One region of the Microbacterium sp. NPDC086615 genome, then DNA from elsewhere that is predicted to be linked to it. Evidence: predicted binding sites of a transcription regulator. Region 1 holds the regulator's gene; the other holds the start of a gene.
What was found. Region 1 encodes HrcA, which represses chaperone genes, less so after heat shock. Its sites were predicted from a motif close to TTNGCACTCGNNNNNNNCGAGTGCNAA; they were not measured.
Positions count from the first base shown of each region.

Region 2: AB0O24_RS12300 (Hsp20/alpha crystallin family protein) is a predicted target of HrcA. The motif match lies at 1,364-1,390, and genes of this name have one in related genera.

Region 1 is NZ_JBFBJJ010000009.1:103,891-118,107, forward strand. Features, by position in the region: gene dnaJ (molecular chaperone DnaJ) at 1-1,030, opposite strand, end outside; gene hrcA (heat-inducible transcriptional repressor HrcA) at 1,106-2,146, opposite strand; gene hemW (radical SAM family heme chaperone HemW) at 2,262-3,479, opposite strand; gene AB0O24_RS10835 (DUF1990 family protein) at 3,479-4,123, opposite strand; gene lepA (translation elongation factor 4) at 4,137-5,996, opposite strand; gene AB0O24_RS10845 (alpha/beta hydrolase) at 6,061-6,783, shown strand; gene rpsT (30S ribosomal protein S20) at 6,902-7,162, shown strand; gene holA (DNA polymerase III subunit delta) at 7,378-8,415, opposite strand; gene AB0O24_RS10860 (ComEC/Rec2 family competence protein) at 9,514-11,811, opposite strand; gene AB0O24_RS10865 (ComEA family DNA-binding protein) at 11,808-12,425, opposite strand; gene AB0O24_RS10870 (lasso peptide biosynthesis B2 protein) at 12,591-13,034, opposite strand; gene AB0O24_RS10875 (PqqD family peptide modification chaperone) at 13,027-13,296, opposite strand; gene AB0O24_RS10880 (asparagine synthase-related protein) at 13,302-14,217, opposite strand, start outside.
Region 2 is NZ_JBFBJJ010000011.1:47,955-62,171, reverse strand. Features, by position in the region: gene AB0O24_RS12310 (DUF2231 domain-containing protein) at 1-341, opposite strand, end outside; gene AB0O24_RS12305 (manganese catalase family protein) at 338-1,219, opposite strand; gene AB0O24_RS12300 (Hsp20/alpha crystallin family protein) at 1,453-1,908, shown strand; gene AB0O24_RS12295 (iron-containing redox enzyme family protein) at 2,211-3,182, shown strand; gene AB0O24_RS12290 (CDGSH iron-sulfur domain-containing protein) at 3,179-3,379, shown strand; gene AB0O24_RS12285 (glycosyltransferase family 2 protein) at 3,383-4,363, shown strand; gene AB0O24_RS12280 (sugar ABC transporter ATPase) at 4,476-4,838, opposite strand; gene AB0O24_RS12275 (ATP-dependent DNA ligase) at 5,087-5,413, shown strand; gene AB0O24_RS12270 (FAD-dependent oxidoreductase) at 5,479-6,669, shown strand; gene AB0O24_RS12265 (SRPBCC family protein) at 7,069-7,521, shown strand; gene AB0O24_RS12260 (aldo/keto reductase) at 7,587-8,579, opposite strand; gene AB0O24_RS12255 (hypothetical protein) at 8,730-9,161, shown strand; gene AB0O24_RS12250 (PepSY domain-containing protein) at 9,199-10,695, opposite strand; gene AB0O24_RS12245 (hypothetical protein) at 11,066-11,680, opposite strand; gene AB0O24_RS12240 (hypothetical protein) at 11,723-12,514, opposite strand; gene AB0O24_RS12235 (DUF1731 domain-containing protein) at 12,585-13,589, shown strand; gene AB0O24_RS12230 (hypothetical protein) at 13,646-13,804, opposite strand; gene AB0O24_RS12225 (hypothetical protein) at 13,940-14,200, shown strand; gene AB0O24_RS12220 (helix-turn-helix domain-containing protein) at 14,206-14,217, opposite strand, start outside.

The DNA.
Region 1 (14,217 bases):
CCTCGATGAGGGCGCGCTCCTTGTGATCGAGGCGCGTCGGGGTGACCACCTGCACGCCCACCTTGAGGTCGCCGCGCTGGCTTCCGCGCAGCGGGGTGATGCCGCGGTTCTTGATCGTCAGCACGTCGCCCGACTGGACGCCGGGACGCACTTCGAGGTCGACGGTCCCGTCGAGCGACTCGATCGTCGTGGTCGTGCCGAGGATGGCGTCCGGCATCGAGACCTCAAGCGTGGCGAGCAGGTCGTCACCCTCGCGGCTGAAGGCCTCGTGCGCCTCGACGGTGACCTCGATGTACAGGTCGCCGTTGGGGCCGCCGGCGGGACCCACCTCGCCCGAGCCCGGGAGCTGCAGACGCAGACCCGATTCGACGCCGGCGGGGATGTCGACGGAGACGGTGCGGCGCGCGCGAACGCGTCCCTGGCCCTGGCAGGTGTTGCACGGGTAGGGAATGGTCGTGCCGTGACCCTGGCAGACGTTGCAGGGCTGGCTGGTGACGACATTGCCGAGGAGGCTGCGGACCGTGCGCTGCACGTGGCCCGAGCCGTGGCAGATGTCGCACGTGACCTCGCTCGTGCCCGGAGCCGTGCACGCGCCCTGGCACGTCTCGCACAGCACGGCGGTGTCGACCTCGAGGTCGCGATGCACGCCGAACACGACATCGCCGAGGCTGAGGGTCACGCGCACGAGCGCGTCCTGACCGCGCTCACGCCGTGAACGGGGCCTCGGCCCGCGGCCCCCGCCGCCCTGAGCTCCGCCGAAGAAGGTCTCGAAGATGTCGCTGAAACCGCCGAAGCCGCCCGCTCCCCCGCCGCCGAAGGGGTTCTGGTCGCCGCCCATGTCGTAGCGACGGCGCTGCTCGGGGTCGCTGAGCACGTCGTAAGCGTGCGTGACGAGCTTGAAGCGCTCGGACGCGTCTTCTCCGGGGTTCACGTCGGGGTGCAGTTGGCGCGCCAGGCGTCGGTACGCCTTCTTGATGTCTTCGGGGCTGGCGTCGCGCTCGACGCCCAGGACCTCGTAGTGGTCAGCCACAGTCGCCTTCCTGCCCGCTTGCGCGGGATCGTTCTCGGTGGGGTGCTCGTCGCGGGGGGTTCGTCGCGCTCGTCGTCAGCGGGAACTGTCGTCGTCTTCGAGCATCCGGGTCAGATAGTGCGCGACGGCGCGGACCGCCGCGAGGTTGGAGGAGTAGTCCATGCGGGTGGGGCCGAGCAGACCCACCCGCGCGCCGCCGGCGGAGCCGTCGTACCGGCTCGCGAGGACGGACGCCTCGATGAGACCGAACGGCTCGTTCTCGCGGCCGATGCTGGCCGAGAGGCCCTTGTCGTCCGCGACCATCTCGCTCATGAGGCGCAGGAGCGTCACCTGCTCCTCGATGGCCTCGAGCAGCGGGTAGATGCTGCCACGGAAGTCCTGCTCGCGCTTGGCGAGGGTCGCCGCTCCCGCCATCACGAGGCGATCCTGGCGGAACTCCTCGAGCTCTTCGCCCACCACGCGCAGTACCGCGTCGGCGATCGCGTCGATGGCGACGCCCGGGCGCGGTCCGTCGGCGAGGGCGTCGGCCACTCGCTGGACGCTGTCGGCGACGCTCCGCCCGACCAGCACGGCACCCACCCGCGCGCGCAGCTGCACGATCTCGGGCTCGGCGGGTTCGGCCGGGACGAGCGCGATCCGCTGCGAGACGCGCCCGGTGTCGGTGACGAGGATGACGAGCACGCGCGGCCCGCCGAGCGCGACGAGCTCGACGTGAGTGACGTTCGCCCGCGCGAACGACGGGTACTGCACGATCGCGACCTGACCGGTCAACTGCGTCAGTGCGCGCACCGTCCGCGCGAGCAGGTCGTCGAGGTCGCCCGCCTGGTCGAGGAACGAGGTGATCGCGCTGCGCTGGGCACTCGAGAGCGGGCGCAGCTCGGCGAGGTGGTCGACGAAGACCCGATACCCCTTGTCCGTGGGGACGCGGCCCGAGGAGGTGTGCGGCGCGACGATGAGCTCTTCGTCTTCGAGCAGCGCCATGTCGTTGCGGATGGTCGCGGCCGACACCCCGAACGCGTGACGATCGACGATGGCCTTGCTGCCGACCGGCTCGCGTGTGTCGACGTAGTCCTGCACGATCGCGCGGAGCACCTGAAGGCCGCGTTCCGACACCATGAGCTGCTCCTCCCGTTTGGCACTCCGAAGTCGTGAGTGCCAATTCTACGGGATCGGCGCGCGTCGTCGCCGGGGGCTCGCGGATGCCGTGGACTCGGCCCGACTGCGGGCAGCGTCAGGCGGTGAGGGCCCGTACGACGGCATCCGCGAGGAGGCGCCCGCGCCGGGTGAGGACGATGCGCCCGCGCACGGCATCCGGACCCTCGACGAGACCGTCGGCGATGAGGGAGGCCACGGCCTTGCGGCCCTCGCCGTGCAGCTCCGACACCGCCAGACCCTCGCGGATCCGGCTGCGCAGCAGCACAGATTCGAGACGCCGAGCCGTTTCGTCGGGCCGCTCTCGCGCAGCGGCGGGCGACTCGTCGGCGGCCAGACGCTGCGCGTACGCGGCCGGGTGCTTGACGTTCCACCAGCGGAGTCCCGCGACGTGGCTGTGGGCACCGGGGCCGAAGCCCCACCAGTCGGTCCCCCGCCAGTACGCGAGATTGTGCCGCGAACGGTGGGCGACGCCCCGCGACCAGTTCGACACCTCGTACCAGTCGTACCCGGCGGCGGCGAGCACCTCGTCGGCGAGCTCGTACATGTCGGCCTGCAGGTCGTCATCCGGCATGGCGACCGCGCCCGAGCGGATCTGTCGCGCGAGCTTCGTGCCGTCTTCGACGATGAGGGCGTAGGCCGAGATGTGGTCGGGCTCGAGGACCGAGGCCGCTTCGAGCGATGCGCGCCAATCGTCGAGAGACTCCCCCGGTGCGCCGTAGATGAGGTCGAGCGAGACATCGAGGCCGGCTCGGCGGGCGGACGCGACTGCGGTCGCGACATTCGCGGGGTTGTGCGTCCGGTCAAGAGCCGCCAGGACGTGCGGTCGAGCCGACTGCATTCCGACCGACACGCGGGTCACTCCGGCGGCCGCCAGCGTCTCCATCACGGCATCGTCGACCGTGTCGGGGTTGGCCTCCACGGTGATCTCGGCGCCGTCGGTGATGCCGAACTCCGTGCGTACCGCGTCGAGCATCCGCGCGAGGTCGCCGGGCGGCAGCAGGGTCGGCGTGCCTCCCCCGAAGAACACCGTGGATGCCATGCGGCGGGGGCCCGCGGCATCCATCACCCTGCCCGCCAGGCGCACCTCGGCCGCGAGTGTGTCGGCGAAGTCGTCTTGCCGCGCTCCGCGGAGCTCGCTCGCGGTGTAGGTGTTGAAGTCGCAGTATCCGCAGCGAACGCGGCAGAACGGCACGTGCAGGTAGACGCCGAAGTCCGTCGTCGGATCGATCGTCAGGTCGTCGGGCAATCGCCCATCGGCGGGAGCGGGGTCTCCGAGGGGAAGGGGTCCGCCCATCAGGACGTGTACAGCGGAGAGATCGCGCGCAGGTACTGCGTGAAGAGCGCCCGCCGACGGCGGCGGAGGCGGCTCGTGAACAGACGGTACGAGGGCACGGTCGGCCGGTCGAACGCGCGGACCACAAACCACACCTCGTCGTTGTCGCGCCACTCGACGATGAAAAGCTCCTCGCCGCTCACGTTCGAGTGCCCGACGGTGCCGAGGATGAAGCCGACGCGCCGGGGCTCTTCGAAGACCGAGATGACGCGCAGCTCGGCGTCGGCGCGGTGCCCGTCGACCTTGCCGTGCAGGCGTACTCCCGTACCGGGGCTGACGAACGGCGTGCCGTCGGCGGCGAAGCGCTGCTCGGGCTCGAGGCTGCTCGGAGCGATGGGTGCCCCGTCGGCGTCGAACCCCACGCCGGAGTATCCGCCTCCGGATGCCGGACGCACATCGCTGATGCTCAGATCGCCCGAACGCAGCGGAGCCCACGACAGCAGCAGTTCGCTGGCCGCGGCGAAGCGCTCCTCGCCGCTGCCGATCCGCCACGCGTCTTCGGCGGGGACCGAGTGCTCCGGCGGGTACTGCATCAGGTCGTGCGCCTGGGTGGCGCCGACGGCGGCGTAGTCGACCGTGTCATCGGTGAAGTTCTGCCGACGCATGATGCCTCCCGTTCTACTTCTTGGCCTCGACGTCTCCCGACAGGGCGGCGATGAACGCCTCCTGCGGCACCTCGACCCGGCCCACCATCTTCATGCGCTTCTTGCCCTCTTTCTGCTTTTCGAGGAGCTTGCGCTTTCGGGTGATGTCACCGCCGTAGCACTTGGCGAGGACGTCTTTACGGATGGCGCGGATCGTCTCGCGCGCGATGATGCGCGCGCCGATCGCGGCCTGGATGGGCACCTCGAACTGCTGGCGCGGGATGAGCTTGCGCAGGCGCTCGGCCATGAGAGTGCCGTACGCGTAGGCCTTCTCGCGGTGGACGATCGAGCTGAACGCGTCGACCTTCTCGCCCTGGAGCAGGATGTCGACCTTCACGAGGTCGGCGGTCTGCTGACCGGCCGGTTCGTAGTCGAGGCTCGCGTAGCCCTGCGTGCGGGACTTGAGGTGATCGAAGAAGTCGAACACGATCTCGCCGAGGGGCATGTGGTAGCGCAGCTCGACGCGGTCTTCGCTGAGGTACTCCATACCGAGCAGGGTTCCGCGGCGCGACTGGCAGAGCTCCATGACCGTGCCGACGTAGTCCTTCGGGAGCAGGATGCCGACCTTGACGATCGGCTCCGACACCGAGGCCACGCGACCGTCGGGGTACTCGCTGGGGTTCGTGACGGAGACCGTGTCGCCGGTGTCGGTGGTCACCTCGTACGTGACCGAGGGAGCCGTGGTGATGAGGTCGAGACCGAACTCGCGCGAGAGGCGCTCGGTGATGATCTCGAGGTGGAGCAGGCCGAGGAAGCCGCAGCGGAACCCGAAGCCGAGGGCGACCGAGGTCTCGGGCTCGTACTGCAGCGAGGCGTCCGAGAGTTTCAGCTTGTCGAGCGCTTCGCGCAGCTCCGCGTAGTCACTGCCGTCGATCGGGTAGATGCCCGAGAACACCATGGGCTTCGGGTCGGTGTAGCCGGCCAGGGCTTCGGTCGCGGGCTTGCGCTGGTTGGTGATCGTGTCGCCGACCTTCGACTGGCGGACGTCCTTCACACCCGTGATGAGGTAGCCCACCTCGCCCACCCCGAGACCCTTGGTCGGGATCGGCTCGGGGCTCGAGACACCGATCTCGAGGAGTTCGTGTGTCGCCGTGGTCGACATCATCTGGATGCGCTCGCGCGGCGACAGGGCACCGTCGACCATGCGGACGTAGGTGACGACGCCGCGGTACGCGTCGTAGACGGAGTCGAAGATCATCGCGCGAGCGGGTGCGTCGGCCTTGCCGACCGGTGCCGGGATCTTCTCGACGATGAGGTCGAGGAGGTCCTCGACGCCCATGCCGGTCTTGCCGCTCACGCGCAGCACGTCTTCGGGCTTGCCGCCGATGAGTCCGGCCAGCTCGGCCGCGTACTTGTCGGGGTCGGCCGCCGGGAGATCGATCTTGTTCAGCACCGGGATGATCGTCAGATCGTTCTCGAGCGCGAGGTAGAGGTTGGCGAGCGTCTGGGCCTCGATGCCCTGCGCCGCGTCGACGAGCAGGATCGCGCCCTCGCACGCGGCGAGCGAGCGACTGACCTCGTAGGTGAAGTCGACGTGCCCGGGCGTGTCGATCATGTTCAGGGCGAACGTCTGCTCGGGTCCCTGAGCCTGTCGAAGGGCCCACGGCATCCGGACCGCTTGCGACTTGATCGTGATGCCGCGCTCGCGCTCGATGTCCATGCGGTCGAGGTACTGCGCGCGCATGTCGCGGTCGGCGACGACGCCGGTGATCTGCAGCATGCGGTCGGCCAACGTCGACTTGCCGTGGTCGATGTGAGCGATGATGCAGAAGTTGCGGATCTGCTCCGGCGGGGTGGCAGACGGCTCGAGGGGCTTCAGGGCGCGCGGTGACATGTTCCGTCAATTCTACGGGGGTGCGCCGACATCACCGTCCGCGGTCGCTTTTACAGTGGATGCCATGACGGTCCAGGTCGTGCTCGTGCACGGCATCCGCACGTCGGCGACGATGTGGCGGGCGCAGGTCGAATACCTCGAGAATCGCGGCAACCCCGTGGCGGCCGTCGACTTGCCGGGGCACGGCGCCCGGCGGGGCGAGGAGTTCACCCTCGACGAGGCGTTCGCCACGATCGATCGGGCGGTTCGGGATGCCGCGACCCGCGGCCCCGTGCTGCTCGTCGGGCATTCGATGGGAGGGCTGCTCTCCATCGAGTACGTCGGGCGGGAGGACCCTCCGCCGGTCGCGGCGTTCATCGCGGCATCCTGCACCTCGATCCCCCGCGGTGTGGGGCTCGCGGCGTACCGCTTCCTCGCGCGACGGTTCGACAGCCTCCCGGACCGGGGTCTCGGTCTCACCAACCGCGTGCTCGATCGGACGCTGCCGCCCGAGACCCGGCCGGACTTCGGCGCGGGCGGGTACGCGTTCGACGCGCAGGACACGGCCCTGGCGTCTCTGTCGGTGCTCGACCTGTTGGCATCCGTTCGTCGGATCCGGGTTCCGCTGTGGTTCATCAACGGGCAGTGGGATCAGCTGCGCGTGAACGAGAGGCTGTTCGTGTCGCTCGCCCCGCACGCGGAGCTGATCGTGGTGCCGCGGACCACGCACCTCGTGACGGCGATGAGGCCGCGGGTGTTCAACGCGCTGCTGGAGGTGGCGCTCACCACGATCGAGGCGTCGACCTGATAAGCTTGGCGCTTGGCTTGCGTGTGGGGTTTTTCCCGACCTCCACGACCGCCGGTGCAGCGTCCCTCTACCGCTCGCCCGGCACTTCCAACACTCACTCAAACGAAAGACCGTCGACGTGGCGAACATCAAGTCGCAGATCAAGCGCAACAAGACCAACGAGAAGGCGCGCGAGCGCAACAAGGCCGTCAAGAGCGAGCTGAAGACGCACGTGCGTCGCACCCGCGAGGCCGTCCTGGCCGGTGACAAGGAAGCCGCCGAGAAGGCGCTCGCCACCGCGACCAAGAAGCTCGACAAGGCCGTGAGCAAGGGTGTCATCCACTCGAACCAGGCCGCGAACCGCAAGTCGGCCATCGCGAAGTCGGTCGCCGCTCTCTGAGCCGCCGTACCTCGACAGCCCGTCCCGCATCCGCGGGGCGGGCTTTGTCGTTTCCGGGGTGGGATGCCACACGGGAAGAGGTGCGACGAGAACAGGTGATGCGACGAGAACAGGAGGTTGTGGGCCGCAGCGGCCTGTTTCGGTGGCATCCCCTGTTTTCGTGGCGCGGCCGTGCGCGCGGAGCCTCCGGCCGCGGAGGCAGGACGCGGCGTCGGTCAGTCGCCGTAGGGCGCGCGCGTTGCAATGATCGTGATCATGCGCTCCAGCGCGAACACCGCGTCGCGAGACGCCCCCTTCACCTCGGCGTCGGCGCGCGCGGTCGCGTGGATTGCACGGCCGAGGCTCGCGGCGGTCCAGCCCACGAGGTCGCGGCGGGCGCGGTCGATCTGCCAGTCCTTCATACCGAGACGCTGGGCGAGCTGCGACGACGGTTCGCGCGTACCGGCCACACGCGCCATGGTGCGGAGCTTCATCGCGACCGCGGCGACAAGGGGGACGGGATCGGCTCCGGATGCCAGAGCGTGGCGCAGCGCGAGGAGGGCGGGGCCGTACTGCCCCGCGATCGCGGTGTCGGCGACGGTGAACGCGGAGGTCTCGACGCGGCCGCCGTAGTAACGCTCGACGGTGCGTTCGTCGATGTCGCCCGGGACGTCGGCGATGAGCTGCTGGCACGCGGCCGCGAGCTCGGTGAGGTCGTCGGCGAAGGCCGAGACGAGTGCCCGCAGGGCGACGGGTGCGATGCGCTTGCCCGCGGCCTTGAACTCGCCCACGGCGAAGTCGAAGCGATCGGAGTCGCGCTTGATCGCGGGGCACGCGATCTCGATGCCGCTCCCCTGTCCCGCGCGAATCGCGTCGAGCAGCTTCTTGCCGCGCACGCTCGCCCCCGTGTGGCGGAGCACGACCGTCGCGCCGTCCTGCGGCTGAGCGAGGTACGACACGGCCTCGCTGAGGAAGGTGTCGCTGCACTTCTCGACGCCCCCGACGCGGACGAGACGCGGCTCGCCGAACAGGGATGGCGAGGTGACGGCCAACAGCGTTCCCGCAGCGTAATCGTCGGCGCGTACGTCGGTGACCTCGAGGCTGGGGTCTTCGCTCTTCAGGAACTCCCGGATGCCCGCGGTCGCGCGCTCCGCGCAGACCTCTTCGGGCCCCGAGACGAGAACGATCGGCGCGGGCTGCGGCGTACGCCACGACACCTGCGGGATGGCCGTTTTGGCCTTCGCCGGAGCGGAGCGTCGGGGAGCCGGGGTCACCCCTCCAGCCTACCGACCGGGTCCGACATTGCGGTCGGGATGACTTCTGGGGGTGCGGGATGACGCGCGAGGATGCTTGCTAGTGTGCAGGCCTCGCGGAACCTGACGTCCTCGTGTGCGGAGAATGGGGCCGCTTGTATAGCCGCGGCGCCCGTCGAATTGAAAGAGGCCACATGACAGGAACACGCAATCCCGTCGCACAAGCGCTGGATACCCGCGGGTTCATCCTTGATGACGGCTCTGCTCTGGCGCTTGCGGCACGAGCGATATGGAATCACTGGTGGCAGAGGCATGCCGCATTGACGTTCGCCCAGGCTCGTCTTCGGCTTGACCGCGTTTGCGCGCAGCGACGTCCCCAGGTCTCTCCCTCCTTCAAATGGGCGGGGTCGTCCCGAATCTCGGTCGGCGCCATGGCGTGGTTACGGAACGACCATGTTGTCACTACGCACCCAGACTTCCCTTACCACCACTCGATTCCGGAGTCGGCTGATTACCTGAGAACGTGGTCGAGGTCGGAAGCCGAGGGCGAACTGGAAGCTGCGGATTGGTCGCTGTGGCACCGACCTGGTGGCTGGGTAGGGACGGTGGGTGATAACGGCAACCACCGGTCGTTGCTCGCCGCGGCCGTTGGCGTGCCTCTTGTCCGGGTTCGCCTCACGGACGTGTACACCTGGCATGCGGAGCCAGCGTCCCCGGGCGCAGAGATCCGGCTGGAGGCGCCCCGATGGTCGTGGCAGGCTCGCGCAATCACGCGTTTCTCTCGTCACGGGTTGTGTGTGTCTGATGAGTGGAAGCGAGGGGAAGGCCCCCTAGACGGCGTGAGCCTCCGTCGTATCGACCCGCTTCTTCCTTGGATCTTCGACCGGCGCCGCCGAGATGTGCGCACACGCTTCAAGCACTTCTGCGAACGGTTCGGCTACCGAACGGACGGTGACTGGAGAATGGGAGCCAACGCTCTTGCCGCCGTCCCGCCGAGTTAAAGCCCAGGTGTTCACTCGTCGGACCTGGCTCATGTCTGACCTCCCCGCCTCAACGGTGGCTTCGAGCGCTTCGACGCGGTGACGCGCCGGCCTCCGTGCCGGAGAAGCGAGCACTTGGCTACCCCGGCGGCCATGCACGCCACAGCGTCAGCTGCCCGTCAGTCATGCTGACCGCGAGGTCTCCGTCGGTATCCGTTCGCCCGACCACGACGCCGAGCGCGGTCATCGTCGACAGGAGTGTGGCGGTGGGGTGCCCGTACCGGTTGTCCGCTCCGACGCCGATCAGTCCGACGAGAGGATGCAGGCGCCGGTAGAGCTCCGGATCCTGGTCGGCGCTGCCGTGGTGCGACACCTTCACCACATCGACCCTCGGCACCTCGACCCGCCGGAGCAGGGCGGCCTGCGCGTCTTTGCCCAGGTCGCCGAGAAGCACCGTGCGGGGGAAGTCCGCACCGACGACGTCGAGCGCGACGCTGGCACCGTTGCCGGGCTCGTCGCGCGGCGCCGGGCCGAGGGCCTGCCAGCGGGTCTCCCCCACCCTTCCCGTCGTCCCGGTCGTCGCCTGCTGCAGCTGTGCGCCCGCCGCGGCGAACCGGTCGAGCAGCCGCTGATCCTCGGGGACGTCGACGGGCCCGTGGACGACGAGTGTGGCTCGTCCGACGACGGCCGCGGATCCGCCGATGTGGTCGAGATCGAAGTGCGTGAGCACGACGAGGTCGAGGTGGTCGACACCGAAGGTTCGGAGGCATTGCGCGAGCGGTTCCGGTTCGGGTCCGGTGTCGACGAGCGCCACGGCATTGCCTGAGCGCCACAGCGTCGCATCGCCCTGTCCGACATCGCACATGGCCACATCCCACGTCGTCGGGACCGTGAGCGGCCCGGCGACCGTTCGCAGGGTGGTGTGACCCGCAATCAGACCGACGGTGACGGCGATGACCGCGGTCGCCACGGCGGTCGCTCGTCGAAGCCGGGTCGGTCGGATGAGCGCGACGGCCATCGACGCGCTGACGACCGTCAGCAGCGCCGCGCCGAACGCGCCGTCGGGCCACGGCAGGTTCTGCGCCCCGATACCGCTCGTGGTGTGTGCCACCGCCGCGATCCAGGCCGCGGGGATCCAGGCGAGAGCGGAAAGCCCGTCGCGCAGCCAGGGAAAGGGAGCGATGCAGGCGAGGACGCCCGCGATGGTCGCCGGTGCCGCCGCCGGGTCTGCCACGAGGTTGGCCACGATTCCCAGCAACGGCACGTGGGGATCGATCAGGACGATGAGCGGTCCGCAGGCGAGTTGAGCGGCCGTCGGCACGGCCAACGCGAGGGCGAGGGCGCGCGGCATCCATCGCTCCAAACCGCGCGCTATCGGGCGGGCGAGGACGAGCAGGGCCGCGGTGGCCGCAGCGGACAGAGCGAAGCCGAGGGAGGTGGACAGCCACGGATCGGCGATCATCAGCACCGTCACCGCGGCGGAGAGCACCGCCACTCCCGCAGCGGGGCGGCCGAGGACGAGGGCCAGCAGCGCGATTGCCGCCATGGTCGCCGCGCGAACCACGCTCGGCTCGGGTGTCACCAGCACGACGAAGCCGATCAGAACAACCGACGCCCCGACGACGCGGAGTGCGCGCGGGGCGCCCACCGCTGCAAGGAGGACGAACGCGGCGCCCACGACGAGCGCGCAGTTCGCACCGGAGACGGCCGTGAGGTGAGAGAGGGAGGAGGCGGTCATGGCCGCATCCGTCGCGGGATCGAGGCTCGACGTGTCGCCCACCGCGAGTCCCGGCACGAGACCCGCCCCGGGCTGCGGGAGTCCGCGGGTCGAGGCGACGAGGCCGTCACGCAGCGCTTCGAACCACGCCCAGATACCCTCGGGTGCAGGCGCTTCGACGATCTCCTGCGCGCGGAGGACGAGAATCGCCCTCTCCCCTGGTCTCGGCGGGACCGCTCGTCCGGTGAAGCGGATCACGCTGCCAAGACCGGATGCCGCGACCTCGGCGCGACCGCCCGTATCCACGCCGACACGGGTCGGGATGGCACCGGTCACCGTGACGGTTCCCGCCGTGACGCGAGAGGCGACCGCGTCGAACCACGCGCCGCCGTCGCTCGCCCCGGCCACGTGTCCGACGACGGTCAGTTCGACATCGAGCTGACGACCCCCTTCGACCTGCAGGGCGGCGATCTGCGCACGGGCCGGGGCCGCAGCCGTGACGCTGCCACCGGTCGCGGCCGCGCACGCGAGCGCCACCGCGGCGATACCGAGGGCGGGATGCCGAACCCTCAGGAACGCCGCCGCGCACAGGGCAGCGACCACCGCCATCGAGACCATGAGCCCGGCCAGATCCGGCGTCGAGGTCGCCCATCCTGCACCGGCCCACGTCGCGATCGCCACGGCGGCGGGTCGCAGCGCACGGCCCTGCAGGGCCGTCATACCCGCACCAGGTCTCGGAGGCCGTCGAGCATCTTGTCGCCGATGCCCGGCACGGAGCCGAGATCGTCGACGCTGGTGAAGCGGCCGTTCTCCTTCCGCCACGCGATGATGCGGTCGGCGATCGCCGGTCCCACCCGCGGCAGTGCGTCGAGCTCTTCGCGCGTGGCCGTGTTCAGGTCGACGAGGCCTCCTGCGGCGGTGCCGTGGGCGGCACCGGTGCCGTCGTCGGGTGACGCTCCGACAACGGGCACCACGATCTGCTCCCCGTCCGCGACGGGTCGTGCAAGGTTCACCCCGGCGCGCTCCGCGTCGTCCGTGAAGCCGCCTGCCCGGGCGACGGCATCCGCGACCCTGTCCCCCGCGGCGAGGCGATAGAGGCCGGGGGCGCGCACGGCACCCGCGACGTGGACGTACAGACCGGCCTGCGGGGGTGCGAGCGCGGTCGCGAGCGGTGGGGATGCGGCGGACACCTCTTGCGTGCCGGACACGCCTCGCAGCATTCCGATGCCGATCGTGACCGCGAAGACGATCAGGACCAGAGCGATCACGGCCCCGACTCCCAGCCGCCGACGCGCGGCGAGCGCACCCGGTGGGGATTCGAGGGCCTCGGTCACCCGGCAACCCTAGGAAGAGGAAGGAACGGTGCGCGGGCACCTGAGCGTCATCCGTGGATCGTTAGCCTCGAGGCCGAACTGGGGAGGATCCGTTGTGGAGCGGAAGCTCAGACGTGGCGAGGGGTGTGCGTCCCGGACTCCGCCAGCGGGCCCGCCGCGACGGTCTCAGGTCGCGGGCGCATCGGGATTCGTCGACGGACCCACGCTGATGAACGGCACGAAGTACTTCATCAGGGACGTGGGTTCGCGAACGGGTGCGCCCTCGACGCAGATCCAGGCGTGAGCACGGAAGGGATCGATCGCGGCGCCGGCGTGCCATTCGGGCCATCTGCCATAGGTCCAGCAGAACAGCGCGGTCGCCGTCGCGCGATCGAGACAATAGCGTCCCGCGCATCTCCGGCTGACGGAGACGACGGCATCGAGACCGCGCTCGACCAGCGATCGATCGGCGGCTCGCCTCCCCCGCGCGAGTGTCGTGAGCAGGCGTTCGAGTCGATCGGGCTGTTGCCGCACCAGGAAGAAGACGAGGGGAAGCACGAGGAACGCGCGGAGCCGATCGTTCGCCGAAAGACGTTGCCGGGCTTCGAGGGGAACGACGATGTCAGACACGGACGAGTACTCCTTCGGCGGCGAGGTCATCGAGAAGTTGGTGGAGATCGCGCGTGATCTGGGCGGCGTCGACATCCGGATACAGCTTCTGGAGGTGCTCGACGATGCCGTCCACGGGCTCCCCGTCGACCAGGAGGCGGAGGATGCGCGTTCCGGAGGCATTCACCTGGCGGTACTGCCCGGAGCGTCGGCTGAGCAGAACGCCCCCGTGGTTCACTTCCGTGAAGCGGACGTCGTCGGCGAGGTGGTAGGTGTGTGGCATCGTGCTCACCTTTCGTTCACGAGTGTCATCCGATCCGCGGCCCGAAGCCAACGCTCCGCGGCCAGGAGGAATTCGAACGGGAAGAAGTGTTGCGCTTGGGGTTGCATGCTCTGCAGATACGTTTTCAGGCGCTCGACGTCGACCAGTCCGCGTCGGCCGAGGCGGAAGTCGTCGGCCTGGGCCGCGATGGATCTGCGGTGCTCGTTGAACGCGGTGTAGATCAACGAGATGTAATCGCCTTTCGACCGTCGGTCGAGAAAGAGATCGGGGACGACGCCTGCGGCGGCCGCGGCGAGGCCGGGCTTGAAGCGACGGGTGTTCAGACGATCGACCAGGCGCACCTGGAGCGCGAGTTCGATGACCGCGTCATCGAGGAAAGGCGCCTCGTAGCGGACGCCGACCTCACGCGTCTGTTCATCGAGGGCGCGGTGGATCTGACCGTTGCGCGTGATCATTCCGTACGCGACGGCGTCGCTGGCGAATGCGGCATCGAGTTGTGCATCCGCGGTGTTCTCGAGGATCAGATCCTGGACCGCCGACAGCGCGGTGTCCGTGGCCCACGGGGACAGCGAGAACACGACGTCCCACGCGGGTGAGGGCCGCTCGAGCTCCGTCATGCCCAGCGACGCGGTCTCCCGCACGAGCCACGAACGTGGATCGTCCCTGTTGAGCGCGGCGCGAACCGTCTTCGCCAGGGGCCAGCGGTGAAGCGTCGCCATCCCCCGGATCGCCCCGTAGAGCGCCGCGGGTGCCTCGCGTCGCAGGCCGGGGAGGACGGATTCGTCCGGGTAGAAGAGCTCGTCTCCTCCGGAGCCGGCGAGGTGGATCGTGCAGCCGTGCTCGCTGAGACGCTCGGCCATCGCGCGGTGCATTCCCTCCGTGCGGATGGACGGTTCGGGCTCCGCCGCGAACCGCTCGTTC
Region 2 (14,217 bases), on a different contig from region 1:
GCGGTCCGGCGAGCGGGGGTCCCGGGAGGGATCCGCGACAGGTCGAGCAGCCCGAGCACCGACGCGACGCCCGCTCCCCCGAGACCGATCCCGATGAGCCAGCGCGAGCCCGTCGCGAAAGCCCGAGGGTCGTCGGCGGCGAGCCCGAGCAGATCGAACACCAGGCTCGACGACCACGCCCCGATGGGGATGGTCACCGCCACGGGGTGGAACGGGTGCCCGTAGGGTCCCGCGACGATCGCCCGGGGAACCTTGGCCGCGCGCATCGCGGGGAAGCTCGCTCCGCTCCGCGGCGCCGAGACCGTCGAGGGCCCCGGCGCCGCGGCATCCGTCCCGCTCATTCCTTGTGCAGCGCGTCCTGGGCGCGACCGACGAGCTTCTCGACCGTGTTCGGCAGCTCGGTGGTGCCGTAGAAGCGCACGTCGGGCTTGGTGGGCGGGGGCATCGGCACGCCCGCGGGCGGCTCCGGCAGGTAGGTGAACTCGCCCTTGCCGTCGGGGGTCGGGCCCGAGGCCCAGGTACCGTCTCCGGCCTGCTTCCCGTCGCTGAAATTGATGTACTGGTACGACACGTCGCGATCCTCCTTGTCGAGGGGGAAGTTGCTCGGCACCGGGAGCTTCTCGAGCCCCTCGGCCTGCAGTTCGGCGGCGGCCGCTGCCCACTGGTTCTGGTGCATGGTGTCGCGTGCGAGCAGGAACGCGAGCAGGTCCTTCACGCCGTGGTCATCGGTCTGGTGGTAGAGCCGCGCGACCTGCACGCGCCCCTGCATCTCGGCGTTCGCGTTGGCGGTGAAGTCGGCGAGGAGGTTGCCGCTCGCGGTGATGAAGCTGCCCTGCCACGGGTTGCCGTTCGAATCGACCGGGCGCGCACCGGCACCGGCGACGATCCCGTGCTGGATGTCGGTGCCGCCGATGACCGCGGCGACCGTGGGATCGTTCTGCACGGCCTCCTCGGTGATGCCGAGCGGGGCCTTCTCGAGCAGCTGGGCGATCATGATCGCGAGCATCTCGACGTGGCCCATCTCCTCGGCGCCGATGCCGAACACGAGGTCGCGGTACTTGCCGGGCATGTGCATGTTCCACGCCTGGAACTGGTACTGCATCGCGACCGAGATCTCGCCGTACTGCCCGCCCAGCACCTCCTGGAGCTTGCGGGCGTAGACCGCGTCGGGCTTCTCGGGGGTCGCGGAGTGCTGGAGCTCTTGCCGGTGGAAGTACATCGTCTCTCCTCACCGCGCCGTGGGGGGATGGTCGGTCGGTCGACCGGGGTGGCGCGTTGGGGGCTACGAAACGGGTCGCTCGACGGGTTCGGCACGGGGGTTGTCGTCGGCCACGGAGTGCGTGACAATCGCGCACCCGAGGTCTTGGCACTCTCACCCCGAGAGTGCTAATCTGGTCGCAGTTGAGCGAACACGACTCAACTTCAACGGACAGATCGAAAAGGAGTATCGACATGGCCACCTACGACCCCTTCCGCGACCTCGACCGCCTCGCGTCGACCCTTCTCGACGCTCGCCGCGGCGGCGGACCGCGACGGATGCCGATGGACCTCTACCGCGATGGTGACCACTACGTCCTCGCCGCCGACCTCCCGGGCGTCGACCCGGGATCGGTCGACATCGACGTCGACGGTCAGCTGCTCACGATCCGCGCCGAACGCACGCTCTCCTCGGGCGAAGGCGTGAAGTGGATCACCCGCGAGCGCGAGACGGCCTCGTTCGTGCGGCAGCTCAACCTCGGCCAGGGCATCGACACCGACAACATCAGCGCGTCGTACCGCAACGGCGTGCTCAGCGTCACGATCCCGGTCAGCGAGAAGGCGAAGCCGCGCCGCATCGCCGTCTCGACCGACGACCACGACGGCGTCATCGAAGCGCACGAGAGCACCCCGCAGCTCATCGAGCAGTGAGTCGCACCACGAGGGGGCCGGCCTTCCGGGGCCGGCCCCCTCGCCGTCTGCGCGCGGTGCATGGGCGCAACCGTGAAGGTAGGCGACGGGCGCGCCCCGCCGTGCGCGCGGGGCGAACGCCGCGTGCGCGGAGGGCACGGCCGGTCGTGCCCGCGCTCGGTGTCAAGGCCCTCGGCGCAGCGCGCTGACCGCCGCAGAGTGCCGAGGTGTCTGTCACCATCCCCTCCCCCCTGAGCCCCCCGGACGATCGCGCCGTCGCGCCCGCCCTGCCCTTCCGTCCGCGCGGCCCGGTCAGCGCCGCCGTGCTCGACCACCTCGTCCACGGTGCCGTCACGGCCCACACGGCTCTCGCCGACGCCGCCGTCGCGGCATCCGTCGACATCGAACGCGACGAGGATCTGCAGCTGGCCCTGTTCGCGCTGTACGCGTCGTCGTACGGATCCATCCCCGCCTTCCGCGACGACCTGGAGTGGAACCCGAGCCTCATCGCCACGCGCCGCGTGATCGAGACGGCTTTCGATCTCTCGCTGCGGCGAAGCGTCGAGGTTCCCGCGCTTCCGGCGGCGACAGCGGATGCCGTGGCCCGCGCGCTCTTCACGATGACCGGCGCCGACACCGGCCCGAGCCTGTCGCGCCACCTCGCTCGGAAGGCGACCCTCGACCAGGCGCGCGAGTTCCTCGTCCAGCGCACGATCTACACGCTCCGGGAAGCGGACCCGCATTCGTGGGCGATCCCGCGGTTGACCGGGCGCCCGAAGGCGGCGCTCGTCGAGATCCAGTCCGACGAGTACGGCGGCGGCCGCCCGGACCGCGTGCACGCGACCCTCTTCGCCCGCGCGGTCCGCGCCGCAGGCCTGGATGCCGAGTACGGAGCGTACATCGACGAGGTGCCAGCCGTGACCCTCGCATCGCACAACGCCATGTCGATGTTCGGCCTCAATCGGCGCCTGCTGGGCGCGATCGTCGGGCATCTCGCCGCGTTCGAGATGACCTCGTCCATCCCCAACCGTCTCTACGCCGAGGGGCTACGTCGGCTCGGGTTCGACGACGACGTCTGCGAGTACTTCGACGAGCACGTCGAAGCGGATGCGGTGCACGAACAGATCGCCGGACACGACCTGGCCGGCGCCCTCGCCGAAGACCGCCCCGACCTGCTCGCCGACATCCTGTTCGGCGCGGCGGTGTGCCTCGAGGTCGATGCGCGGGTGGGCCGGCACATGCTCGACGCCTGGTCGCGGGGCGAATCGTCGTTGCGTGAAGAGGATGCACGATGAGCGACGACCCCGTCACCATCACCGCCTACCCCGACGGTCCGCTCCTCGTCCGCGGGGACGCCGAGATCCGCACGAGCGAGGGCGAGCCCGTCGCCCGAACCCGGCGCACGGTGGCGCTCTGCCGCTGCGGCCTGTCGACGATCAAGCCCTACTGCGACGGCACCCACAAGGCATCCGGGTTCCGCACCGACGACTGAGCCGTGCGCGTCGACGCCGAGTACGTGCTGCCGCTGCGGTGGCACGACGACCGCGACCTCGACGAGCTGACCGCCTATCTGCGCGACCTGTCGCGGTGGATCGACGTGACCGTGGTCGACGGTTCCGCGCCGGCGTTCTTCCGCGCGCACGCCCGCGCGTGGGGAGGGCACGTGCGCCACGTGCCGCCCGCCGTCGAGAGCGGGGCGAACGGCAAGGTGCGCGGCGTGCTGAGTGGTCTTGCCCTCGCGCGCCACGAGATCGTCGTCCTCGCCGATGACGACGTGCGCCACACGCCCGACACCCTCGCGGCCCTCGTGACGGAGCTTCAGGATGCCGACCTGGTCAAGCCGCAGAACGTCTTCGTCCCGTGCCCCTGGCACGCCCGTTGGGACACGGCGCGGTCGCTGGTGAACCGCGCCCTCGGAGCCGACTACCCCGGGACGTATGGGCTCCGCCGGTCCGCCCTGCCCCGCGGATACGACCCCGACGCCCTGTTCGAGAACTGCGAGATGGAGCGCACCGTGCGCGCAGGCGGAGGGCGAGTACGCGCGCGGCGCGACCTTTTCGTGCCCCGACGACCTCCGTCCGCGCGCCGGTTCTGGTCGCAGCGCGTCCGCCAGGCGTACGACAGTCATGCCCAGCCGGTGCGGCTCATGGCCGAGCTGGCGATCATCCCCGTCGTGTGGCGCCTGCGTCGGCGGCGCGGCATCCTGGCCTTCCTCACCCTCGCGGTGATCGGGTTCGGGGAACTCGGCCGCCGTCGCGCGGGCGGTGAGGCCGTCTACCCACGGTCCGCGGCGCTGTGGGTGCCGGTCTGGGCCATCGAGCGCGGCCTCTGCAGCTGGGCGGCCGTCGGACTCCGGCTCCGCGGCGGCATGCCTTACGCCGGCGCACGCCTCCGGCTGGCGGCGACACCGTTGCGGACGCTGCGTCTCCGGATGACCGACGCCGCGGCCCGCCCCCGGCGCGAGCGAAACTCCTGAGAAACGCGGCACAGCGGCCGGGTACGGGGGCTCCTCCCCACGGACCCAAAAGAAACTCAGGAGTTTCGCCCCGCGCCGCCCCGCCGCAGGAACCGGGGGCGAAGCGGGCTCGTCAGAGGTCTTCGGGAGCGAGGTCGCCCTGGCCTTCCTCACCGAGCTCGACGATGCCGGGGTCTTCACCCTGCGAGTCGGTTCCGGTCGACTCCGGGTGGATGTCCTCGAGCGGGATGTCGCTGTCGTCCGCGGGGATCTCGGCCGGGTCGGCACCGGTGGCCGTCGCGGGGTTGATGTCCTCGGGGTCGACACCGGCATCGACGGCCGTCGTGGCATCCCACTCGGCCTGCGCGGGGTCGAGCGCGGGGTCGGGCTCGATGGAGGTGTCGCCGTCGCGCAGGGGCTGGGCACCCGAGAGACCGCCGTCGGAGTCGGTGACGGGGACGTCGGGGGTGGACGGGTCGATCGAGGCGTCGCTCATGAGAGGTCCTTTCGTTTGAACCCCTTCATCCCATCGCGGGCGACGCGCACCGCCCCGCCCCTTGACAGCGCCACGGGCAGGACGAGGACTACGGGGAAAACTACCTAGGCCGGCCCACCCGACGACGCGAAAGTGCGGGAACTCGTACGCAAAGCGGCCGTCCTTCGGCGCGCGCCGGGCCTCGTGGAGCTCGCGAGCGGCTTCGATGACACGGACACAGCAGCGGGATGGCCCGCGGAGAGGGATACGTGGGCAAGTTCATCTACGAGAGCGGCGTTCGCAACGAGTTCGAGGACCGCCTCCTGGCGCACCTCCAGGTCGTGATCGGCAACAAGCTGCGGCGGGGTGAGCCGTTCTACTTCGTGTGGAAGGACGACATCAGCACGGGCGGCGGGCGCACCGCGGTGTGGCTCCACCCCCGAGCGAACCTCGTGTTCAAGTTCAACGGCGGACGTCCGCCGGCGGTGAACCGCGCGTGGCTCGAAGCGCTGATGTCGACGGCGAACTCCCCCACCGGTCTGTACGTCGTGCCGGAACCCGCGGACGACAGCCTCCCCGCCGCCACCTTCGCGTAAGCGCGTCACCCACCACGGCTGTCAAGGCGCTGGCGCGGGTCCACGACATGACGTTGCGTGAGGGCATGACGAATCCCCGCATAGTCGTGGTCGGCGGCGGCAACGCCGGACTGTCGGTCGCCGGGCGCCTGCACCGCGCCGGTCTGGCCGACATCACGGTCATCGAACCGCGGACGCTCCACGTCTTCGCTCCCCTGCAGTCGCACATCGCCGGCGGGGCTGCCCGCGCCTCGGAGGCCGCGCGGCCCCAGGCCGACGTCATCCCTCCGGGGGTGCGGTGGCTGCGCGACGAGGTCTTCACGGTGGATGCCGACACCCGGCGAGTCCACCTCGTCTCGGGCGGGCGAGTCGATTACGACCAGCTCGTGGTCTGCGCCGGGATGCGCATGGCGTGGGAACAGGTCCCCGGCCTGCCCGAGGCGATGGCCGCCGACTCCGGCATCTCGAACTACGACTACGCGCTGGCCGCGAAGGCCTCCGCGGTCCTGCGCGATCTCCGGTCGGGGACCGTGGTGTTCACGCAACCGCCCGAGCCGGCCTCGTGCGGCGCGGCCGCGCAGAAGCCCATGTACCTTGCGTGCGACTGGTGGCGCGCGATCGGCGTCCGCGACGACATCCGCGTCGTCTTCGTGTGTCCCGACCCCGTGCCCTTCGGCATCCCGGCGATCGATCGCGAGCTGCGGCGCAAACTCGACGAGTACGGCATCGAGGTGCGCTACAGCCGTGACCTTCGATCCGTGGATGCCGAGACCCGCACGCTCACGATCGGCCGCGGCGACGCGGAGGAGACGCTGGAGTACGACGTGCTGCACGCCGTGCCTCCTCAGCGGGCGCCCGAGTGGATCGCGGGCAGTGGACTCGCGGCATCCGATGATCCGCACGGGTTCGTCGACGTCGATCCCGAGACGCTGCAGCACTCGCGGCATCCCGAGATCTGGGCCGTCGGCGACGCGGCGGCGGTCGCCACCCGGCGCTCGGGAGGAGCGATCCGCCAGCAGGCCAAGGCGCTCGTGAAGAACCTGCGCGCCGTTCTGGAGGGACGCGCGCCCACCCAGAAGTACAACGGGTACAGCGTGGTGCCGTTCACGGTGTCGCGCGGCACGGTCGTGTTCGCGGAGTTCGACCGGTGGGGCCGGCTGCAGCCGACGATCCCGTTCTGGCGCTCGCTGTACCGGGAGCGTTACCTGTCCTGGATCGCCGACCGCCGGGTGCTGCCCTGGGTGTACTGGCACCTGATCCTGCGGGGGCGTGCCTGACGCGGGGCTCCCGGCGGTTCCGCCCCGGCGCGTCGGGGCGTTCGCACGCGCGACCGCGCAGCGCCGAAACGACACGCGCGCCGCACGCACGCGCGACACCCAGGCGTGCCGACCCGGCGCCCGAGGCGCACGCATAAACGCGATCCGCGACCATAAACGCGCTCTGCTCGCGTTTCTGCGCGCGAATCGCGTTTATGACGCGGCCCCCACGCCATCGCGGCCGCGCCCGAACGCCTCCGCCGCCGCGCCCGAACGCCTCCGCCGCCGCGGCGCCCGCGCACTGTCGCCACGGCGCCCGCGCGTATAGGTCATCCGTGCCGATCCCTCAACCCCGGGGGCACGTCGGCCACGACGGCCGAAGACTGGAACAGCCCCGGCAACCACACGAAAGAGGACACCATGGCACAGGTCATCGAAACCATCGACGTCAACGTTCCCGTCCGCGTCGCGTACAACCAGTGGACGCAGTTCGAGGAGTTCCCGCACTTCATGAGCTTCGTGGAGTCCATCACGCAGAAGAGCGACACCCTCACGCACTGGAAGGTGAAGATCGCCGGGGCCGAGCGCGAGTTCGACGCCGAGATCACCGAGCAGCACCCCGACGAGCGGGTCGCGTGGAACAGCATCGGCGGAGACGAGAACCACGCCGGCGTCGTGACCTTCCACCGCCTGTCGGACGACGAGACGCGTGTCACGGTTCAGATCGACTGGGCGCCGACGGGCGTGCTCGAGAAGCTCGGCGCGGTCTTCGGCGCCGACGACCACTCGGTGAAGAAGGACCTCGAGAACTTCAAGGAGTACATCGAGTCGCGCGGTGCCGAGTCCGGCGCCTGGCGCGGCGACGTCAGCTGACGCGTCCCCTGAACGACAAGCCGGGCCCGCCTTCACGAGCGGGCCCGGCTTTCGTCATGCGCGGGTCACCACTGCGGGTGGATCTCGGCGCGCAGTCGGCGGTCATACACGTCGCGGACGAGGGCGTCGAACGAGTCGAGGTCGAAGCCGCCCTCGAGCAGCTGGGCGGCCTGCGCGTTCGCCGTAGCCTGCGACACCGAGCGTGCGCCCGGGATCACCGACGTGACACCCTCGCGCGACGCGATCCACGCGAGCGTCGCCGCGGGCAGCGTCACGCCTTCGGGGAGGGATGCCTTGAGCTCGTCGGCCGCGGCAACGCCCTCGTCGAACGGGACACCCGAGAACGTCTCGCCCTTGTCGAACGCCTCACCGTTGCGGTTGTACGAGCGGTGGTCGTTCTCGGCGAAGGTCGTGGATCGCGAATACTTGCCCGACAGCAGCCCACTCGCCAGCGGCACGCGCGCGAACACGGCGACGTTCTTCTCGGCCGCGAGCGGCAGCACCTCGTCGAGGGGCTTGAGACGGAACGGGTTGAAGATGATCTGCAGGTTGGTGAGGTTCGGGCGGGTCAGGGCCGACAACGCCTGGTCCATCGTCTCGACCGAGGCGCCGTACGCCGCGATAACCCCTTCGGACACGAGCTGGTCGAGGGCCTCCCACGTGGCGTCGTCGTCGATCACCGCCGACGGCGGGCAGTGGAGCTGCACGAGGTCGAGGGTCTCGGTGTCGAGCAGGCGGCGCGAACGGTCGAGCCAGCCGCGGAAAATCTCCATCACGTAGTTCTCGGGCACCTGGTCTTCGCGGCGACCCATCTTGGTGGCGACGGTGATGTCGTCGGCATCCCGGCTCTTCAGGAAACTCCCGATGATCTGCTCGGACCGGCCGTCGCCGTAGACGTCGGCGGTGTCGAAGAGCGTGACGCCGGCCTCGGCCGAGGCCGCCAGCACGGCCCGCGCATCGTCTTCGCTGACGTCTCCCCAGTCGGCACCGAGTTGCCAGGTGCCGAGACCGATCGCCGAGACCTCGCGGCCGGTGCGGGAGAGGGGGCGCTGCTGCATGGGGTGTCCTTTCGACGCTGTTCTCGAGCCTAGCCAGCGCTCCCGACATCGGGGCCGGGGATGCCAGCACTCTGGCGATGCACGTCAACCCCGGCGCCGATGTCGGACCCCGCACCTAACGTGGCCGCACGCCCCACGGAAGGATCGACCATGAGCACCCCCACCCCCGAGAATCTCCCCGGTGCCGATCACGATGACACCGTCGCCGACTCCGACGGTCTCGCCGCCGACGTACCCGCGGGCGGCGCCGGAGCCGACAGCGGCGCGGTCGCCGCGACCGAGATCGACCCCGACGACGACGCGCGCGTGCAGAACGTGTCGAGCCAGAACGACCTGCCCGGGGTCGGAACGCGCGCGGCCGACGGCGGTATGGAGCGCGGCACCGACGACGCCCGCGGTGACAGCGGCTCGACCTCGCGCCACCATGAGGACACGACGGCCGAGGAGCCCGTGAACGGCACGGATCCGGAGCCGCACGTCGACGGCGACGATCCGATCGCGAAGTATCAGCCCGGCGTGGGCCGCGACTCCGCTGCCTCGAGCCGCATCGCCCAGAACCTCCCGGATCCCGACGACGCCTGACCGGCGGGGTCCGAGGCGGGCTCCGAGGCGGGCGTGGTCACCCGTCGGATGGCCGGAGCCCCGCCCGCCGCGCGCGCCACCCGAGCAGCACGTCAAGCACCACGAAGGCGGCGAGCGGGTAGCCGACCAGCGGAAGCACCAGTCCGATGAGCACGGCGCCGACGAGAACAGCCCCGACGCCCCACCAGGGAGCCCCACGAAGAGCGCCCCGCGCGGGAGCGGCGGCGAATCCGCGCGTCGGCCGACGCTTCCACCACATCGCGTATCCGAGCACGACGAGGGTCGTGATCGCGGCCGCGAGGGCGAACAGGGCGAGTTGGTTCACCAGACCGAACATCGTGCCCATGTGCAGATCGATGCCCCACCGCGAGAGCTTCGCGAGCAGCGGGAAGTCCGCGAAGTCGACGCGATCGACGACCTGCATGGTCGTGCCGTCGATCGCCACGGCATCCACCTCGGTCGGAAAGCTCCGGTGGACCTCCTGCACGACCCACGCGGTGCCCGGGACGCTCGGTGGGCGGATCTCGACGTCGCCGGTGTCGACGTTGATGCGCTCCGCGGTCGCCAGCACCGCATCGAACGTCGTGGAGTCCGCAGCCCCCGTCGGCGCAGTGGGCATGGCGCCCAGGTGCTCCGCGTGGTCCCCGCCGGCGTCGGCGGCACCGTGCAGCGAGGTGTCAAGAGCGGGCGTTCCCCCGCCGATCGCCGCGCGCAGGTCCGTCACGTTCGCGCCCGCGAAGGTCGACCATGTGATCCCGGTGGCCGAGAGGAATATCGCCCCGAGGACGACCCAGATCCCGACCGCCGAGTGCCAGCCCGACAGGCGACGGTACCCGCGGTGCGACCGGTTGGGGCGGAGCAGATCGCGGCGCCCGCGGCGGCTGCGTACGAAGCGCCCGATCCACAGTCCGAGTCCCGCGAGCGCGACGATTCCGAGCCAGGATGCCGCGAGCTCGCTGTACCAGCGGCCCGGGGCGCCGAGGTGCAGCGATCGGTGCAGATCGCTGATCCAGTGACGCACCGGGAGCGCGCCGCTCGTGCCGTAGACGGGGAGATTGCCGCGGATCTCGGCCGTGGCGGGGTCGACGAAGATCGCTCGCGTGGTGCTCTCGGGCAGCGTCTCATCGGTGAACATCACGCGTGTGGTGGCGCCGGGCTCGGGCGCGGGTCGCACGGCGACGGGCGAGGCACCGGAACCGACGTAGGCTTCGGCGGCCTCGATCTGGTCGGCCAACGGCATCCCAACCAGGGTCGAGGTCGCGGTGAGCTCGTGGGAGTACACCATCTTCTCGATCGTGGGTGTGAGGGCGTACAGCCCGCCGCTCACCGCCGCGACGAGGATGAACGGCCCCACGAGGATCCCCGCGAAGAAGTGCACCCTCCGCAGCAACGCCGTGAACCATCCCTTGCGGACGGCACCGGATGCCGCGCCTCCGGCGCCGCGACCAGGTTGGGTGTCCAGAACACCCGGGCCCGCGGCCCCGGCGTTCCGGGTTTCTTGGGCACTCGCCGGGGAGGGGGAGGCGCCTGACACGGGTGCGCCGCCCGAGGCGGAAAGACCACCGGGTCGGTGAGGCGTCATCGCGAGACCCCCTCTCCGGATGGATGGGACAACAACTCGTCGTGGGCGGATGCCGGGACGGCCGCGACGGCGCGGAGGCGGATCATGGGGTTCTCTCTTTCGGCGATGCCGAGCGCGCCGCGACGGCGCGGGTTCAGCGCACAGCGCTGCCCACGCGCACGGGCGACCGTACGGCACGACGGACACGGGCGTCCCTGAGGACGCGAATCCCCGCCGTGCGCGTGCACGACGGGCCGGTCGCGGCGGGTGCCGAGCGCTGAGGAGCGTCAGACACCGGATGCCGACGACCGAACGCCCCGCGACGGATCACGCGGGGCGGGCGTCAGTGTGCGCCGAGGGGCGGGCCGCGTCGCCGAGAGCTCGCGGCCAGCAGGACCGAGACGGATCGCACGTCGGCGACGATCTCGGCGAGGACGCGACGCGCCGGAACCGGCCCGGGCGCGACGGTGAGGATGTGCACCCGCGCGCGCAGCCAGCCGGCCAGGCGGAGGGCGAGCTCGCGCAGGTGCGCGACGGTCCGCTCGCCGCGGTGCAGGGCGGCGGTGGTCAACGCGGCGGCGACGACGACGTGCCAGCCCCACATCGTGGCATCCGGAGCCATCGTCATCATCACGGCATCCGCACCGAGGGCGGGCACCGCGTCTGTTCCTCCGTGGACGTGACCGGCGGAGGCTCCCGGACCGAAGCTGCCGAGGACGAAGAGCGTGTGGAACAGCACCTGGCTGATGCCGACCGCAAAGCCCAGACGTAAAGCCGAGAGGCGACGACCGGCGAGCACCGTGCACGCGACGAACGACAGCGCGAGAGGGACGAGGATGCCCACCGCGCCGGGCAGGGCTCCCCCGGCGGTCACGTGCGAGAGCAGAGCGATGAACGTCGCCACCGCGGCAGCCACGGCTCCGCGCACGACGCGCGTTCCTCGTTCCTGCCGTCGCATGACAGCCATTGTGTCAGGCGGGCGCGGGGCCGACCGCCGCCATCACCGCGCGAACAGCGCGATCCCGACGCCCAGGAGCGCCACGACGGCGGCCACGGAGCCGTAGAGCACGAGAGCCCTCCGTCCTCCGCCTTTCCACGGCCGGTCCTTCATCGGCAGCACCGGAGGAGCCCCGGATGCCATGGCATCGGTGCCGTCCGCCTCCTCGACGGCCTCGCGGACGGCCGCCACGACGCCCAGCGCCCGCCGCCACACGCGCGGGTCCCCCACGGCGAGTTGCCGCGGACTGTAGAGAAACAGCCAGCCCTCGACGATCTCGAGGTCGAACGGCAGCTCGGCGTCGTCGAGGAGCTCGAGGATGTCAGGACGCAGGATGCCACGGGCCCAGTCCACCGCCCGAGTATCGACGTGAACCTCGGTACCGTTCCCGAGCGTGAGCGTCACCACGGCGGTCGGCGTCGACGGCAGGAGCCGGATCGCCCGCGCGCTCGCCGTCTCGACGAGGAGGGCCGGCGCGGGGCGCGACAGACGGACGGCGGCGTATCCCCACGCCGAGCTCATGACGTTGAGCTCGATCGCGTACTGGAACGCGGAGTTGGCGATCTCGATCTCGGGGTCGCCCGGGAACCGCACGATCCGGCCCGCACCCTGCATCTGACGCGGACGGCCGGCGGCGTCGCGGAAGACCACACCCGGCAACGGTTGGTCGAGGACGAGGGGCCAGAACTGCGCGCCGTTCGCCTCGGCGAACAGACGCACGGCCTCGGACTCCTCGCGATCGCCGTACCCGTCGCGCAATTGCAGGAGGGGGGCCACATCGAGCGGTTTCGCCATGCGTCTCATTCTGTCGACAGCGGACACGGGCGGTACGCCCCCTAGGCTGAGTCCGACCCAGGAGGATGCCGTGCCCCGACCCCGTGTCGTCATCGCCGGAGCGAGTGGTTTCGTCGGCCGAGCTCTGGCATCCGCGTTCCGTGACGAGGGATACGACCTCGACACGATCGGCCGGACGGGCACCGCGACCTGGGGAGACCAACCGGCCATCGATCGCCTCGTCGACGGCGCGGACGTGCTCATCAACCTCGCGGGCAAGATCGTGTCGTGCCGGTACACCGACGCGGCACGCGACGAGATCCTGCGTTCACGGGTCGAGACGACGAGGGCGTTGCACCGCGCGGTGCGCACGGCAGCCCGTCCGCCCCGCGTGTGGTTCAACGCGTCCACCGCCACGATCTACCGCCACGAGACGGAGCGGGGGAACGACGAACGCGACGGGGTCATCGGCGACGGATTCTCGGTCGACGTGGCGACCTCGTGGGAGCAGACGTTCTTCGACGGCGACCTCCCCGCGACCCGCCGCATCGCGCTGCGCATGGCGATCGTCCTCGGTGACGGACCGGCGACACGCATGCTGTTCGCGCTCGGGCGCCTCGGACTCGGCGGAGCGCAGATCGACAGCTGGTGGTTCCCGCACCGCCGCTACCGAGGGATCGGCGCGCATCCGACCGGGCCGGTCTGGTCGAACTGGCACCGGACGTCGGGCCGCCAGCGCTTCAGCTGGATCCACATCGACGACGTGGTGGCATCCGTCCGGTTCCTCCGCGATCGCGACGATCTCGAGGGACCGGTCAACCTGGCGGCGCCCGGCGTCAGCGACAACCGCACGCTCATGCGCGAGATCCGGCGCGTCGCGGGGCGGAGGATCGGCCTCAGCGCCTACCGGTGGATGCTCGACCCCGCGATGGCGGTGCTGCGCAACGAACCCGAGCTGGTGCTGAAGAGCCGGTGGGCCGTGCCGCGCGTCCTCACCGAGGCCGGCTTCCGCTTCCGGCATCCGGAGCTGGGTCCGGCTCTGGATGCCGTGGCCTCGGTGCATCGCCCGCGCGCACGCGACCTCTTCTCGGCGTGACGGACGGCGCGTGACGAAGCGCCCGCCCGAGCAGATCGGGCGGGCGGACGAGTCGGTCAGGCGTTTCGACGGATGAAGCGCATGAGGGCCGCGATCACACCCACGATGAGGATGATGATCCCGATCCACAGGAGGAACTTCACGGCCTCGACGAAGACGCCGAGGAACAGCAGGACGAGTCCGACGATGATGAGGATGATGGCGAGAGCTGGCATATCTCCACTCTGTCCCGCCGACCCCCTCGGGCGACCGCCCTTGACACGAGGCCGATAGGCCGTCGTGTCAAGGCCGGGCGGCCTCGCGGAGTCGGGTCTACGGTCGAGAGCATCACGACGGCGGGAGACCCAACGATGAGCGAACGCGACACCACAGGCCGTGGAACCGGACCCGACGAAGGCGAGTACACCGACGTGCAACTCCCCGGCCGCGAGCGCGACCACGGCAGTTCCGATCTGCCCGGCGAGTACGTCGATCGGGAGAATGCGGACGGTACCGAATCGCGGCCACGAGCCGACGAAGCCGGCGCCTACACCGATGTCGAGCTTCCGTCGGGGAAAGAGGACCGCGAGGACCTCGAGAACCCCGGCGAGTACACCGACCGCGACCGCTGAACGGTTCAGCGATCGAG